3 regions of the Streptacidiphilus sp. PAMC 29251 genome follow, and region 1 is predicted to be linked to each of the others. Evidence: riboswitches for the same ligand, from Rfam matches in the RefSeq annotation. Region 1 holds a riboswitch; each other region holds the start of a gene.
What was found. A riboswitch is a leader RNA that binds a small molecule or an ion and turns the genes downstream of it on or off. The one in region 1 is predicted to bind S-adenosylmethionine.

Region 2: it holds a riboswitch for S-adenosylmethionine, as region 1 does, so the genes downstream of both, ACXKR8_RS03565 (putative leader peptide) here and thrC (threonine synthase) in region 1, are expected to answer to the same signal.
Region 3: it holds a riboswitch for S-adenosylmethionine, as region 1 does, so the genes downstream of both, ACXKR8_RS13270 (aminotransferase class V-fold PLP-dependent enzyme) here and thrC (threonine synthase) in region 1, are expected to answer to the same signal.

What each region holds. Positions count from the first base shown of each region.
Region 1 is NZ_CM135725.2:4,617,681-4,621,881, reverse strand. Features, by position in the region: gene ACXKR8_RS21605 (alpha,alpha-trehalose-phosphate synthase (UDP-forming)) at 1-1,171, opposite strand, end outside; gene ACXKR8_RS21600 (glucosyl-3-phosphoglycerate synthase) at 1,202-2,167, opposite strand; SAM riboswitch class I at 2,372-2,506, shown strand; gene thrC (threonine synthase) at 2,500-3,795, shown strand; gene ACXKR8_RS21590 (MoaD/ThiS family protein) at 3,792-4,067, shown strand.
Region 2 is NZ_CM135725.2:755,764-759,964, reverse strand. Features, by position in the region: gene ACXKR8_RS03575 (isopenicillin N synthase family dioxygenase) at 1-482, opposite strand, end outside; gene ACXKR8_RS03570 (PLP-dependent cysteine synthase family protein) at 493-1,485, opposite strand; SAM riboswitch class IV at 1,676-1,788, shown strand; gene ACXKR8_RS03565 (putative leader peptide) at 1,811-1,909, shown strand; gene ACXKR8_RS03560 (ABC transporter substrate-binding protein) at 2,025-2,510, shown strand; partial or broken gene ACXKR8_RS03555 (ABC transporter substrate-binding protein) at 2,521-3,159, shown strand; gene ACXKR8_RS03550 (hypothetical protein) at 3,168-3,314, shown strand; gene ACXKR8_RS03545 (ABC transporter permease) at 3,365-4,099, shown strand; gene ACXKR8_RS03540 (ABC transporter permease) at 3,997-4,201, shown strand, end outside.
Region 3 is NZ_CM135725.2:2,841,885-2,846,085, reverse strand. Features, by position in the region: gene ctaE (aa3-type cytochrome oxidase subunit III) at 1-413, opposite strand, end outside; gene ACXKR8_RS13280 (hypothetical protein) at 719-1,129, shown strand; gene trpD (anthranilate phosphoribosyltransferase) at 1,208-2,278, shown strand; SAM riboswitch class IV at 2,349-2,483, shown strand; partial or broken gene ACXKR8_RS13270 (aminotransferase class V-fold PLP-dependent enzyme) at 2,539-3,911, shown strand; gene ACXKR8_RS13265 (Lrp/AsnC family transcriptional regulator) at 3,946-4,201, opposite strand, start outside.

The DNA of each region.
Region 1 (4,201 bases):
CCTCCTTGGCGACCAGGTTCATGCCGTCCCTGATCGGGTTCACCAACGCCACGTCGGCCAGCCGGTACGCGGCCAGCGAGCGCGCGAAGTCGTCGTCCACCTGCAGCATCACCGGCTGCCAGGTCGGCGTGCCGAACTCGTCGTTGATCTCCTGGGCCACCCGCAGCACCGAGGCGGTGTACTCGCGGTACTCCGGCAGGTCGTGCCGGGAGGGGTAGGCGAAGGCGATGTGGACGACCCGGTCCAGCCACTCGTCGCGGGTCCGCAGCAGGTGCCGGTAGGCGTGCAGGCCGCGGACGATGTTCTTGGACAGCTCGGTCCGGTCCACCCGGACCACGGTCTTCCGGTCGCCGACCGCCTCGCGCAGCGAGGCCAGCCGGGAGTCCACGTCCGGACGGTGCGCCCGCTCGCGCAGGAAGTCGCCGTCCGCGCCCAGCGCGTGCACCCCGAGCTGGGTGGTCCGGCCCTTGTAGGTGACGGTGAGGGCGTCCCGGTCGACGTCGGCGCCGAGGATCGCCTCGCAGCAGTCGGCGAAGGCGCCGGCCCAGCGCCGGGTGAGGAACCCGGCGTGGTCCGCGCCCAGGATCCCGGCCAGCACGTCCCGGGCCACGTCGTCGGGCAGCAGCCGGTAGTAGTCCGGCGGGGCCCAGGGGGTGTGCGAGAAGTGCCCGATCCGCAGGTCGGGCCGCAGCTCGCGGAGCAGCCGGGGGGTCAGTGACAGGTGGTAGTCCTGGACCAGCACGGTGGCGCCCGGCGCCGCGTTCTCGGCCAGGGCCTCGGCGAAGGCGGTGTTGTACGCCTCGTAGGAGGCCCACTCGCGCCGGAAGGAGCTGCCGAAGACCGGGGTGGTCGGGGTGTTGAAGATCAGGTGGTGGACGAACCAGAGGGTCGAGTTGGCGATCCCGTTGTAGGCCCGGGCGAAGGTGCCCGGGTCGATGTCCAGCATCCGTACCGAGGGGTCGTCCAGACCCTGCCGGGTCGCGGCGCGGTCGCCCTCCGACAGCGCGGCGCAGACCCAGACCGAGTCGACCTCGTCGCCGATGGCGCTCAGCCCGGAGACCAGCCCGCCGCCGCCCCGGCGTGGGGTGAGGGTGCCGTCGTCCTCGACGGTGAACGAGATCGGACCCCGGTTGGAGGCGAGCAGAATCGATGCCGGACTAGCTGTGACCATGGTGCTCAGCCTTGCCTACTCGTGACCGGGTCAAACGTCGTTCGCGGTCAGCGTGACGATGGGTGGCCGGTCGGTGACCGGGATGTCCGCGGTGGTGGGGGTGAATCCGGCCGCGGTGCGGGTGAACTGGGTGAGCCTCGGGGTGGCCAGGTCGTCCGCGGCCTTGATCCGGTTGCTGCGGACCAGCCGGTCCAGCGCGGTGAGCTGGATGGTGGCCGCCATCCGGCCGAGGGCCTGCGCGTCCTGGTGCCGGTGGTGCCGGACGCCGACGTCCACCTGGGCCAGGGCGTCGAGCCCGGCCAGCTCCAGGGCGTCCACCAGCAGGCCCAGCTCCACGCCGTAGCCGGTGGGGAAGGGCAGCCGCTCCAGCAGCGAGCGCCGGGCCGCGTACTCGCCGCCGAGCGGCTGGACGAAACCTGCCAGCCGCGGCCAGTAGAGGTTCAGCAGCGGGCGGGCGACCAGCTCGGTGACCCGTCCGCCGCCGGCCGGGATGACCGCGTCCTCGGTCTCCAGCGGCCGGTCGTACATGGCCTTGACGAAGGCCACCTCGGGCTCGGTGAGCAGCGGCCCGACGATGCCGGAGACGAAGGCGGAGTCGAACTCGCGCAGGTCGGCGTCGATGAAGCAGACGATGTCGCCGCTGGTGGCGAGGAGCGAGCGCCACAGCACCTCGCCCTTGCCGGGCAGCACCGGCAGCTCGGGAAGTATCGAGTCGCGGTGCACCACCCGGGCCCCGGCGTCGGCGGCGACCTGCGCGGTGCGGTCGCCGGAGCCGGAGTCGACCACGACCAGTTCGTCCACCAGCGGCACGGCGTCCATCAGGTCGCGGCGGATGGCGGACACGATCCCGCCGACCGTGGCCTCCTCGTCCAGCGCGGGCAGCACCACGCTGACGGTGCTGCCGCTCGCCCGCTTGGCGGCGAGCAGCTCGGGCAGCGAGCGGTCGGCGGCCGCCCAGGAGCGGTGGCGCAGCCAGTCCGCGACCTCGTCAAGCACAGGACTCCTCTGGTGTGACACGGGCCGTGATGCGCGTCTCGTCTCGCGGACGCCCAGTGATCGCGGGCGTCGCTTCGGTTACAGTCTTGGGGATGACACGCGTCCGCCGCACGGTGGACACACGTCGTCAGCTCCACTCCGGTGCGACCACAGTATCCAAGCGCCGGAGCACAAACGCGGTCCGGCTGCGACCGGTCGCCATAGAGCTCATCCAGAGGGACTGAGGGAACGGCCCGTTGAAGTCCCGGCAACCCTCCTGCCAGCTACAGCCGTCAAGGCCCTGGTGGGGAAGGTGCCAATTCCGTCCTGCGGCGAAACGCGTCGCGGGGAAGATGAGGAGAGAGGGCCTCGCCATCATGGCTGCTGTAACTGTCACACCCGAGTCTTTCGGTCCCGCCGTCGCCCTGTCCTGCAGGGAGTGCGGTGCGCGGACCCCGCTCGCCCCCGACTTCGCCTGTACCGAGTGCTTCGGGCCCCTTGAGGTGGCCTACGAGCTGCCGAGCGGCGACCCCGAGGCGCTCCGGGCGCGGATCGAGGCGGGCCCGGCGAACATCTGGCGCTACGCGCCGCTGCTGCCGGTCTCCGCGGACGTGGCGACCAGGCCCAACATCAACCCCGGCTGGACCAAGCTGGTCAAGGCCGACAACCTGGCCCGCGAGCTGGGCGTCACCGGCGGCCTGTACGTCAAGGACGACTCCGGCAACCCGACCCACTCCTTCAAGGACCGGGTCGTCGCGATCGCCGTCGAGGCCGCCCGGGTCTTCGGCTTCACCACCCTCTCCTGCTCCTCCACCGGCAACCTGGCCGGAGCGGTGGGCGCCGCCGCCGCCCGCACCGGGCTCCGCTCCTGCGTGTTCATCCCGCAGGACCTGGAGCAGGGCAAGATCGTGATGGCTGCCGTGTACGGCGGCGAGCTGGTCGGCATCGAGGGCAACTACGACGATGTGAACCGCTTCTGCTCGGAGCTGATCGGCGACCCGGCCGGTGAGGGCTGGGGCTTCGTCAACGTCAATCTGCGGCCGTACTACGGCGAGGGCTCGAAGACCCTGGCGTACGAGATCTGCGAGCAGCTGGGCTGGCGGCTGCCGGACCAGCTGGTGATCCCGATCGCCTCCGGCTCCCAGCTGACGAAGATCGACAAGGGGCTCAAGGAGCTGATCGCGCTCGGCCTGGTCGAGGACAAGCCCTACAAGATCTTCGGCGCCCAGGCCGAGGGCTGCTCCCCGGTCTCGGTGGCCTTCAAGGCCGGCCACGACGTGATCCGCCCGCAGAAGCCGAACACCATCGCCAAGTCGCTGGCGATCGGCAACCCGGCGGACGGCCCCTATGTGCTGGACATCTGCCGGCGCACCGGCGGCGCGGTCGAGGACGTCAACGACGAGGAGGTCGTGGACGCGATCAAGCTGCTGGCCCGGACCGAGGGGATCTTCGCCGAGACGGCGGGCGGGGTCACCGTGGGCGTGCTGCAGAAGCTGATCAAGAACGGCCTGCTCGACCCGGCCGTCGAGACCGTGGTCCTCAACACCGGCGACGGCCTGAAGACCCTGGACGCGGTGGAAGCCACCACCGGCCTGTCCGCCACCATCCGCCCCACCCTTGACTCCTTCCGAGAGGCTGGCCTCGCATGAGCGTCTCCGTCCGCATCCCGACCATCCTGCGCACCTACACCGGCGGCGCCGCCGAGGTGAAGGCCGAGGGCGCCACCCTCGCCGCTGTCATCGCCGACCTGGAGGCCCACCACGCCGGGATCGGCGGCCGCATCCTCGACGACAGCGGCAAGCTGCGACGTTTCGTCAATGTGTATGTGAACGACGACGACGTGCGTTTCGCCGACGGCCTGGAAACCGTGATCGCCGACGGCGGCGCGGTGTCGATCATTCCCGCCGTGGCCGGTGGCTGATTTCATTCGTTCCGCCGCCTGACAAAAGCCGGGGTGCCTTCCTCCATCAGGAGGGCACCCCGGTTCTTGCTTTCCCGGGACAGCGGTAGAGTGGCTTCCGGTTGAGGCAGGCCGCGCGGTCCGCGCGGTATTCA
Region 2 (4,201 bases), 3.9 Mb from region 1:
AGCGCGGCAGCCAGCGCGCGCAGCACCTCGCGGCTCACCCGCAGCGCCTCGGCCTGCCAGCGCAGCACGGTGTCGCGCAGCCCCGGCAGGGCCGGGGGCCACTGGTTGGGGCCGATCAGCCGCAGGTAGTCCGGGGCGCCGGGGACGGGTTCCAGCGCCGCCCGCTCCGGGCCGATGTCGATCTGCTCGCGCCAGTCCGCGCTGCCGGCCGTGTACTCGGTCCCGGTCCGGGTATAGCCGCGGAACTGGGGAGAGTTGAGGTTCTCGATCTCCAGCCGACGCGCCTCGGGCAGTGCGAAGAACTCCCGGGCCGCGTCCAGCGCCTCCGCCCGCAGCCGGGCCGGGACGCCATGCCCGGTGACATAGAAGAACCCCACCTCATGGGCGGCGGACCGGAGTTCGGCGAGGAAGGCCGGACGGTCGGCGGCGGGGTCACGAAAGCGGGAGATGTCGATGACCGGCAGGGATGCTGGCGTTGTCACGGCGCCTCCTTCACGGAATTCGGGGGGCCAGGTAACCGAGTTCCTGGAGCCAGCGGTCGTCGAAGACCTTGGAGAGGTAGTTGCGTCCGGAGTCGGGGAGGATGACGACGACCAGATCCTGGGGCCCCAGCGTCCTCGCCACGCGCAGGGCGGCGGCCACCGCGGTGCCCGCGGAGCCGCCGACCAGCAGCCCCTCCTCGCGGGCCAGCCGGCGGGCGGTGAGGAACGACTCGCGGTCGCTGATCCGCTCGAAGCGGTCGACCACCTCGGGGTGGTAGGACTGCGGCCAGCTGTTGTCCAGGGACTCGGGGTGACGGAAGAAGCCGATGCTCTCGACCAGGTAGGGGCTTCCGTCGCCGCCCGAGTACACCGACGTCTCCGGGTCGGCTCCGACGACGGTGACCTGGCCTCCGCTGACCTTCTTGAGGTACTCGCCGGTCCCGGTGATGGTGCCGCCGGTGCCGACGCCGGAGACCAGGTGGGTGATCCGCCCGTCCGTCTGCTCCCAGATCTCCGGCCCGGTGGTGCGGTAGTGGGCCTCCGGGTTGGCGGGGTTGTCGTACTGGTTGGCCAGCCAGGCCCCGGGAGTCTCCGCGACGACGCGCGCGGCCGTGGAGAACACATGGTCGGGGTGCTCGCGCGGCACGTCCCCGGGGCAGACGAGCACTTCGGCGCCGTAGGCCCGCAGCACGGCGACCTTCTCCGGGCTGCTCTTGTCCGGGATCGCGAAGACGCAGCGGTAGCCGCGCTGTGCGGCGACCATGGCCAGGCCGACCCCGGTGTTGCCCGAGGTGCCCTCCACGATCGTGCCGCCGGGCAGCAACTGCCCGGCCTCCTCGGCCGCCTCGACCATCGCCAGGGCGATCCGGTCCTTCACACTGCCACCGGGGTTGACGTACTCCAGTTTCGCGTAGACGGGTGCGGGCGCCGCGTCGGTGACGCGGTTCAGCCGCACCAGCGGAGTGTTGCCGACCACATCGGCAAGGGAAGCGTGGACATCCAAGGCCGTACTCCTCGCAAAGCGGAACGTGCCGACGGGGGTCGACCGGGCGGGCCGGGCCGCTCCCCACCGTCGGCCCGCCCGTCCGTTCCTGCCATTTTCATCGCCGAATGTGAACCCCGTGCTGCGGCAGTGTGTCGCCAATTCCGGGCTCTTGTCGGGTCGGTGGGAGGCGCGCTATGGTCCCGCCATAGGTGATGAGCGTCAGCGAACGGCCCTGGCCTGCTGACCAGCAACCCTCCTCCGCGGTGGGGTGCTCCAGGTGAACACCAGGCCGGGTCCGTGGGGGCCCGGCAAGCGCGAATTCGCTGAGCGGAGGTCCTGACGGATGAGTACGCGACACGCGTTCACCAGCTGCAGCCGTCGCCACATCGACCTGCAGCGCGTGGCTGGCGCCCTCTGTACGGGCCCGCGCGCCGAGCTCTGACGGGCCGTCACGGGCTCGCAGTTCCGTAATACCTTCTGCGCAACCTCTTCGTTGACGAATCGATGAATCCATCGTGGCGCTTTCAGCGCGCCCGAAAATACGTCAGGATGCCGAAATGAGTGACGAAACTCCGCAGCCCGAACCTGTACAGCCCGCTCTCGTCGACGCGAATGTGGACCTCGACGCCGCCCAAGGCGTTTCCCGGCGCCGTGTGCTCACCCTGGGCGCCGTCGGCGCCGGTGTGGCGGCCGCGGCGGGGCTGGGCAGTTGGGCCTTCATCAGGAGCGACAGGAAGGACACCACCGCCGCCGACGGCCTCACCGTCACCAAGTCCTGGGCCGGTCGGCAGCTGACGGTGACCGCCCCCAGCGGTGTCTGCGAGGCCCCGCTGATCGTCGCCTACGAGCGGGGCTTCTTCAAGGACGCCGGGTTGAACGTGGTCCTGAAGAAGACCGGCACCGACGAGGACGTCACCGCAGCGGTCGGCTCGGGCAAGTACATCGCCACCAACGGGATCTTCTTCAACTTCCTCGGCCCGATCTACAACGGCACCCCGGTCAAACTCTCCGGCGGACTGCACCACGGCTGCCTCGACCTCTAACGTCCGCAACGACGGCTCGGTGCCCACGGTGGCGTCGCTGAGAGGCAAGAAGATCGGCGTCAGCAGTCTGCAGGGTTCGGCTCCCAACTTCTTCTCGCTCGACCTGCTGGACGCCGGCATCAACTCCAGTCCGGCGGCCAAGCAGGTCCAGTGGGTGGTCATCGAGCAGGACCTATTGCCAAAGGCCCTGCAGGACAAGCGAGTTGACGCCATCGCGACCGCCGGCGGCTTCCTGCCGATCATCCAGGGGGTCAAGGCGGGCTGGGCGAAGGAGCTGTCGAACAACCGCGATCTGAGCCGCAACTCCTCCTACCCCTGCTGCGCGGTCGCCCTCAATGAGGAGTTCGTCAGCCAGGACCCGGTCACCGCGGCCAAGCTGGTCACCGCCTGGGCCAAGGGCTCACGCTGGGCCGGGGCGAACCTCCAGGCCACGGCCGAGCTCGAGTCCAGCAAGAAGTACATCCCGGACACCCCGGCGAACATCCTGCCGGTGCTGCAGACCCTCACCTTCGACCCCTCGCCCAAGAACCTGCAGCAGGTGCTGCAACCGGGCATCGACAAGTTCATCCACACCGGCTTCCTCCCCGCCAACACGGACTCCCAGGCGCTCGCCGACAAGGTGTTCGTGAACCTCGGCCTCACCTTCTGAGGCCGGGCATGGACCTCAGCACGCTCACGGATTCCCCGGCCACAGCCGGGCAACAACAGCCGGACCCGTCCGCCGAAACGACCGTCCAGGGCGCCGCGCGCATCCACGCGGCCCTGGAGAAGGTCACCCATCCGCTCCGGATCAACCCATCCTGACCGGCGCCGGCATCCTCGCCTGGATCGCCTTCAGCGCCCTCACCGAGGCCGTGCACGACAGCTCCAAGCTGCCGCTCGCCGACGCCGCCGCCATCCACGACACCACCACCTTCACGGCGATCGCGGGCCTGGTCGTCGCCGGGACCGCCGCGGCGCTCTGGGCCCTGAGTGCGACCCGCACCCGCCTGGGCGCCCGCACCCGGCTCGGCGCCCGTGCGGCCGCACGCGTCGCCCACGGCGCCGCCTGGCTGTTCGGATCGGCGTTCTGGGCCGTGTTCTGGGAGATCTCCACCGCCAAGACGCAACTCCTCTCCACCCCCTACTTCGCAGCGCCGCAGGAGATCTTCGACCACCTCTGGCACGACCGGCGGATCCTCGCCGAAAGCCTCGGCAACTCGCTCCAACTCCTTTCCCTGGGATTTGCGTTGGGCCTGCTGGCCGGTCTGGTCACCGGCGTGTCGATCGGCTGGTGGCAGCAGGCCAACTACTGGGTGCACCCGATCCTGATGTTCCTCGGCCCGGTGCCGACCCTGGCCTGGGTGCCGGTCATCTTCGTGCTGTTCCCGAGCGCCTACACCGGCGCGGTGTTCCTGATCGCGGTCAGCGTGTGGTTCCCGATCACGGTGCTGACCCGGGCCGGCATCGTCAGCATCCCCGTTCGTACTACGACGTCACCCAGACCCTGGGCGCGAAGAACTGGTTCCTGCTGCTGCGGGTGGCCCTGCCTGCGGCTCTGCCGAGCATTTTCACCGGAGCGTTCATGGCCCTCGGCTCCTCCTTCGTGAGCCTCACGGTGGCGGAGAACTTCGGGGTGAACTCCGGACTCGGCTGGTATCTGAACTGGCAGAAGGGCTGGGGCGACTTCCCGGCCCTCTACGCCGGGATCG
Region 3 (4,201 bases), 1.8 Mb from region 1:
TAGGGGGAGGAGGACAGGGACAGGTGGTCAACCTTCACCAGGTCCGTGTACTCGTAGATCTGACCGCCGATGAACATCGCGCCCATGACGAAGGTGAGCATGAACCAGGCCCGGAGCTTCTTCACGTCGCCGCGCTCGGCGGCGAACACACCCATCTGGCAGGTGAAGGAAGAAAGCACCAGGACGGTGGTGTTCACCGACGCGAAGGGAACGTTCAGGGCCTCGTTGAGGGAATGCCAGTATTCCGTCCCGGTCACCGAGCGGAGTGTGAAGTACATCGCGAACAGGGCCGCGAAGAACATCAACTCGGACGCGAGCCAGACGATGGTTCCCACGCTGACCAGGTTCGGCCGGTTGACCGATCCGTGAGCGTGTCCGGTTTCTACTGCAGTTGCTGTCGCCACGACCGCCATTATGTCGGTCGCTTATTCCGTCTTCACTCCGGGGGTGGTTCCTCGGTGTGTCCGCACCCTGTCGTACCCTCCGCCGGGTGCCGGACCCCTGACGACCAGGCAGGTAGCCCGAATGGCGGGGAGCCCCGCACCGGGCCGCCCTCGCGCGACTGGCCGTGGGTCCCTCGAAATGGTGAACCCCGGACCGCCGGACGGCTGCCCCGACGATCTCCCCGGTACGCACCGGTGCTACAGCCCCCTCCGGCGGAGTAGCATCCGCGGGACGCCGAAGTGGTCCCGATCACATCCCAGGGGGATAACGGACGATGGCACTGAACGTTCTTGTCTACAGCGACGACCGAAACACGCGCGAGCAGGTCCTGCTGGCCCTGGGGAAGCGCCCCGCCGCGGACCTGGCGGAGCTTCAGTACCTGGAGTGCGCCACCGAGCCCGCCGTGATCAAGGCCCTGGACGCGCACGCCAAGGGCGGCCGCCGGCTCGACCTGCTGGTGCTGGACGGCGAGGCCACCCCGGTCGGCGGGATGGGCCTGTGCCGCCAGCTCAAGGACGAGGTCTACGGCTGCCCCCCGGTGCTGGTGCTGATCGGCCGTCCGCAGGACTCCTGGCTGGCCGCCTGGAGCCGGGCGGACGCGGCCATCGCCGCGCCGGTCGACCCGGTGGCGCTGGCCGAGGCGGCCACCACCCTGCTCCGGGGCGCCGCGCATCTCGTTCGCTGAGATCTCCCGTCCGGGCGATGTGCCCGGTCGCTAGGCTGGGGCCTCTCCCTCATCCCATCCAATGAGAGGCCCACGGCCATGGCTCACGTGTTTCCTGCGAACGGCGGCGGCGACCCCGTGCAGGCGCGCTCCTGGCCGGACGTCCTCAGCACGCTGATCGCGGGTACCGACCTGTCCGCCGCCGAGACCGGCTGGGCGATGGACCGGATCATGACCGGTGAGGCCACCCCGGCCCAGGTCGCCGCGTTCATGGTGGCGATGCGCGCCAAGGGCGAGACGGTGGAGGAGATCACCGGCCTGGTCGAGGCCATGTACGGGCACGCCACGGTGATCGAGGTGCCGGGGCGGGCGGTGGACATCGTCGGCACCGGCGGCGACCGGGCCAAGACCGTGAACATCTCCACCATGTCGGCGGTGGTCGCGGCCGGCGCCGGCGCGCTGGTGGTCAAGCACGGCAACCGGGCCGCCTCCTCCGCCAGCGGGGCCACCGACGTGCTGGAGAAGCTGGGCGTGAACCTGGGCCTGACGCCGCGGCGGGTGGCCGAGGTGGCCGCCGAGGTCGGCATCACCTACTGCCCGGCCCCGGTGTTCCACCCCGCCATGCGGCACGCCGGTCCGGCGCGTGGCGACCTGGGCATCCCCACCTTCTTCAATCTGCTCGGCCCGCTCACCAACCCGGCCCGGGTCCTGTCCAACGCGGTGGGCTGCTTCGACAGCAGGATGGCCGGGCTCATCGCCGGCGTGCTGGCCAGGCGCGGCGCGTCCGCGCTGGTCTTCCGGGGCGACGACGGGCTGGACGAGCTGACCATCACCGGCACCTCCACGGTCTGGCAGGTGCGCGACGGCGAGGTCGAGCGCAGCACCTTCGACCCGCACGACGTCGGCATCGAGTACGTCGGCATCGAGGCGCTGCGCGGGGCCGACTCCACGTACAACGCCGAGGTCGCCCGCCGGGTCTTCGCCGGCGAGCACGGCCCGGTGCGGGACGCGGTCCTGCTCAACTCCGCCTCGGCGCTGGTCGCCCTGGACCAGACCGCGGCCCCGCTGGCGGAGCAGCTGGCGGCGGCGATGAAGCGCACCGCCGAGTCGATCGACTCGGGCGCGGCGGAGGCGGCGCTGGCCCGCTGGGCTGCGGCGACGCACAAGTAGTCCCAACGGCTGTTCCACATGTTGGACAGGGGTTCTCCCGGTGGGCGGACCCCTGTCATACTTCTTCACAGGTCACGAGTGACAGCACGCGGTGAAAATCCGCAGCGGCCCCGGCTTGCTGTCCGGCAACCCTCCTTCCGTGGCGGGGTGCTTCCGGGTGACGACCAGGCCCTTCGGCAACACTGCCGCAGGGCAAGCGCGGATCCCTCTGTTGTACGGCCATTGGCCAGGGGTCCACTGGATGCCCTGGAGGGGCCGCTATGTCCACGTACTCTGATGTCGTCGCTGTCTGCGAGCCGCTGGCCGTGCTCGGCCGTGACGTCGAGGTGCCGCTGGTCGACGGGGACAAGGTCACCTACGCCGCGCTGGACTACGCCGCCAGCGCTCCGGCCCTGCAGCGGGTCTGGGACGACGTCGCCGCCTACGCCCCCTACTACGGCAGCGTGCACCGCGGGGCCGGCTACCTGTCCCAGCTCTCCACCGACCTGTTCGAGCAGAGCCGGGCCACCGTCGCCGAGTTCCTCGACCTGCGCGGCGGTGACCAGGTGGTCTTCACCCGGGCCACCACCGACTCGCTGAACCTGCTGGCGGGTGTGCTGCCGACCGGCACCCGGGTGTTCGCCTTCGAGACCGAGCACCACGCCTCGCTGCTGCCGTGGCGCCGCGAGGACCTGACCGTCAGCTACCTGCGCGCCCCGCGCTCCCCCGAGGAGGCGGTGGCCGCGCTGGACCAGGCGCTGGGGGAGTGTCCCGAGGGCCCCAAGCTGGTCTGCGTCACCGGGGCGTCCAATGTCACCGGGGAGATCTGGCCGGTCCGCGAGCTGGCCGCCACCGCGCACCGGCACGGCGCCCGGATCGTCCTGGACGCCGCCCAGCTGGCCCCGCACCACCCGGTGTCGGTCCGCGACCTCGACGTCGACTGGGTCGCCTTCTCCGGGCACAAGCTCTACGCCCCCTTCGGCGCGGGCGTGCTGGCCGGCCGCAGCGACTGGCTGGACGCCGCCGAGCCCTACCTGGCCGGCGGCGGCGCCAGCCGCACCGTGGCCCGGGAGGCCGACGGCTCGGTCGCGGTGGAGTGGCAGCAGGGGCCGGCCCGGCACGAGGCCGGCTCGCCCAATGTGATCGGGGCCTACTCCATCGCCTCCGCCTGCAAGGCGCTCACCGAGGCCGGGTTCGACCGGCTGGTGGCCCGGGAGCAGTACCTGATCGGCCGGCTGCGGGCCGGGCTCGCCGACATCCCCCAGGTCAAGGTGCTGACCCTGTTCGGCGAGGACCACCCGCGGGTCGGCGTGCTCTCCTTCGTGGTCCAGGACTGGAACAGCTCGCACTTCTCCGCCGCGCTGTCCGCCGAGTACGGCATCGGCGTCAGGGACGGGCTGTTCTGCGCGCACCCGCTGGTGCGGACCCTGCTCGGCGGCGAGGAGGCCTCCCCGTCCGAGTGCGGCGCCCCCGAGGCCTCGCTGCCGGGGGAGCGCAGCCTCAACGCGATCCGGGTCAGCTTCGGGGCCGGCACCCCCGACGAGCACATCGACCGCTTCGTCGCGGCCGTGCGCGAGCTGGTCACCCAGGGCGCGCAGTGGGCCTACCGGACCGAGGGGGCCGCTGCGTGCCCGACACCCGCCGCCAGGCCTGACTCGCCGCCTGGCCTGGGTCCCTCCCAGCGGCGGCTACTCGTCGAGGCCGATCGCGAAGGCGGCGTCCAGGTCGTGCCGGGAGTAGGTGCGGAAGGCGATGTGGGTCTCCGTGGACTCCACCCCGGCCACCTTGTTGACCTGGCCGGGGATCACCTCGGCCAGGTCGTCGTGGGCGCGCACCCGGACCATCGCCACCAGGTCGTGCTGCCCGGTCACCGAGTACACCTCGCTGACGCCGTCGATCGCGGCGATCGTCTCGGCGATCTCAGGGATCCTGTCGACGCTGGTC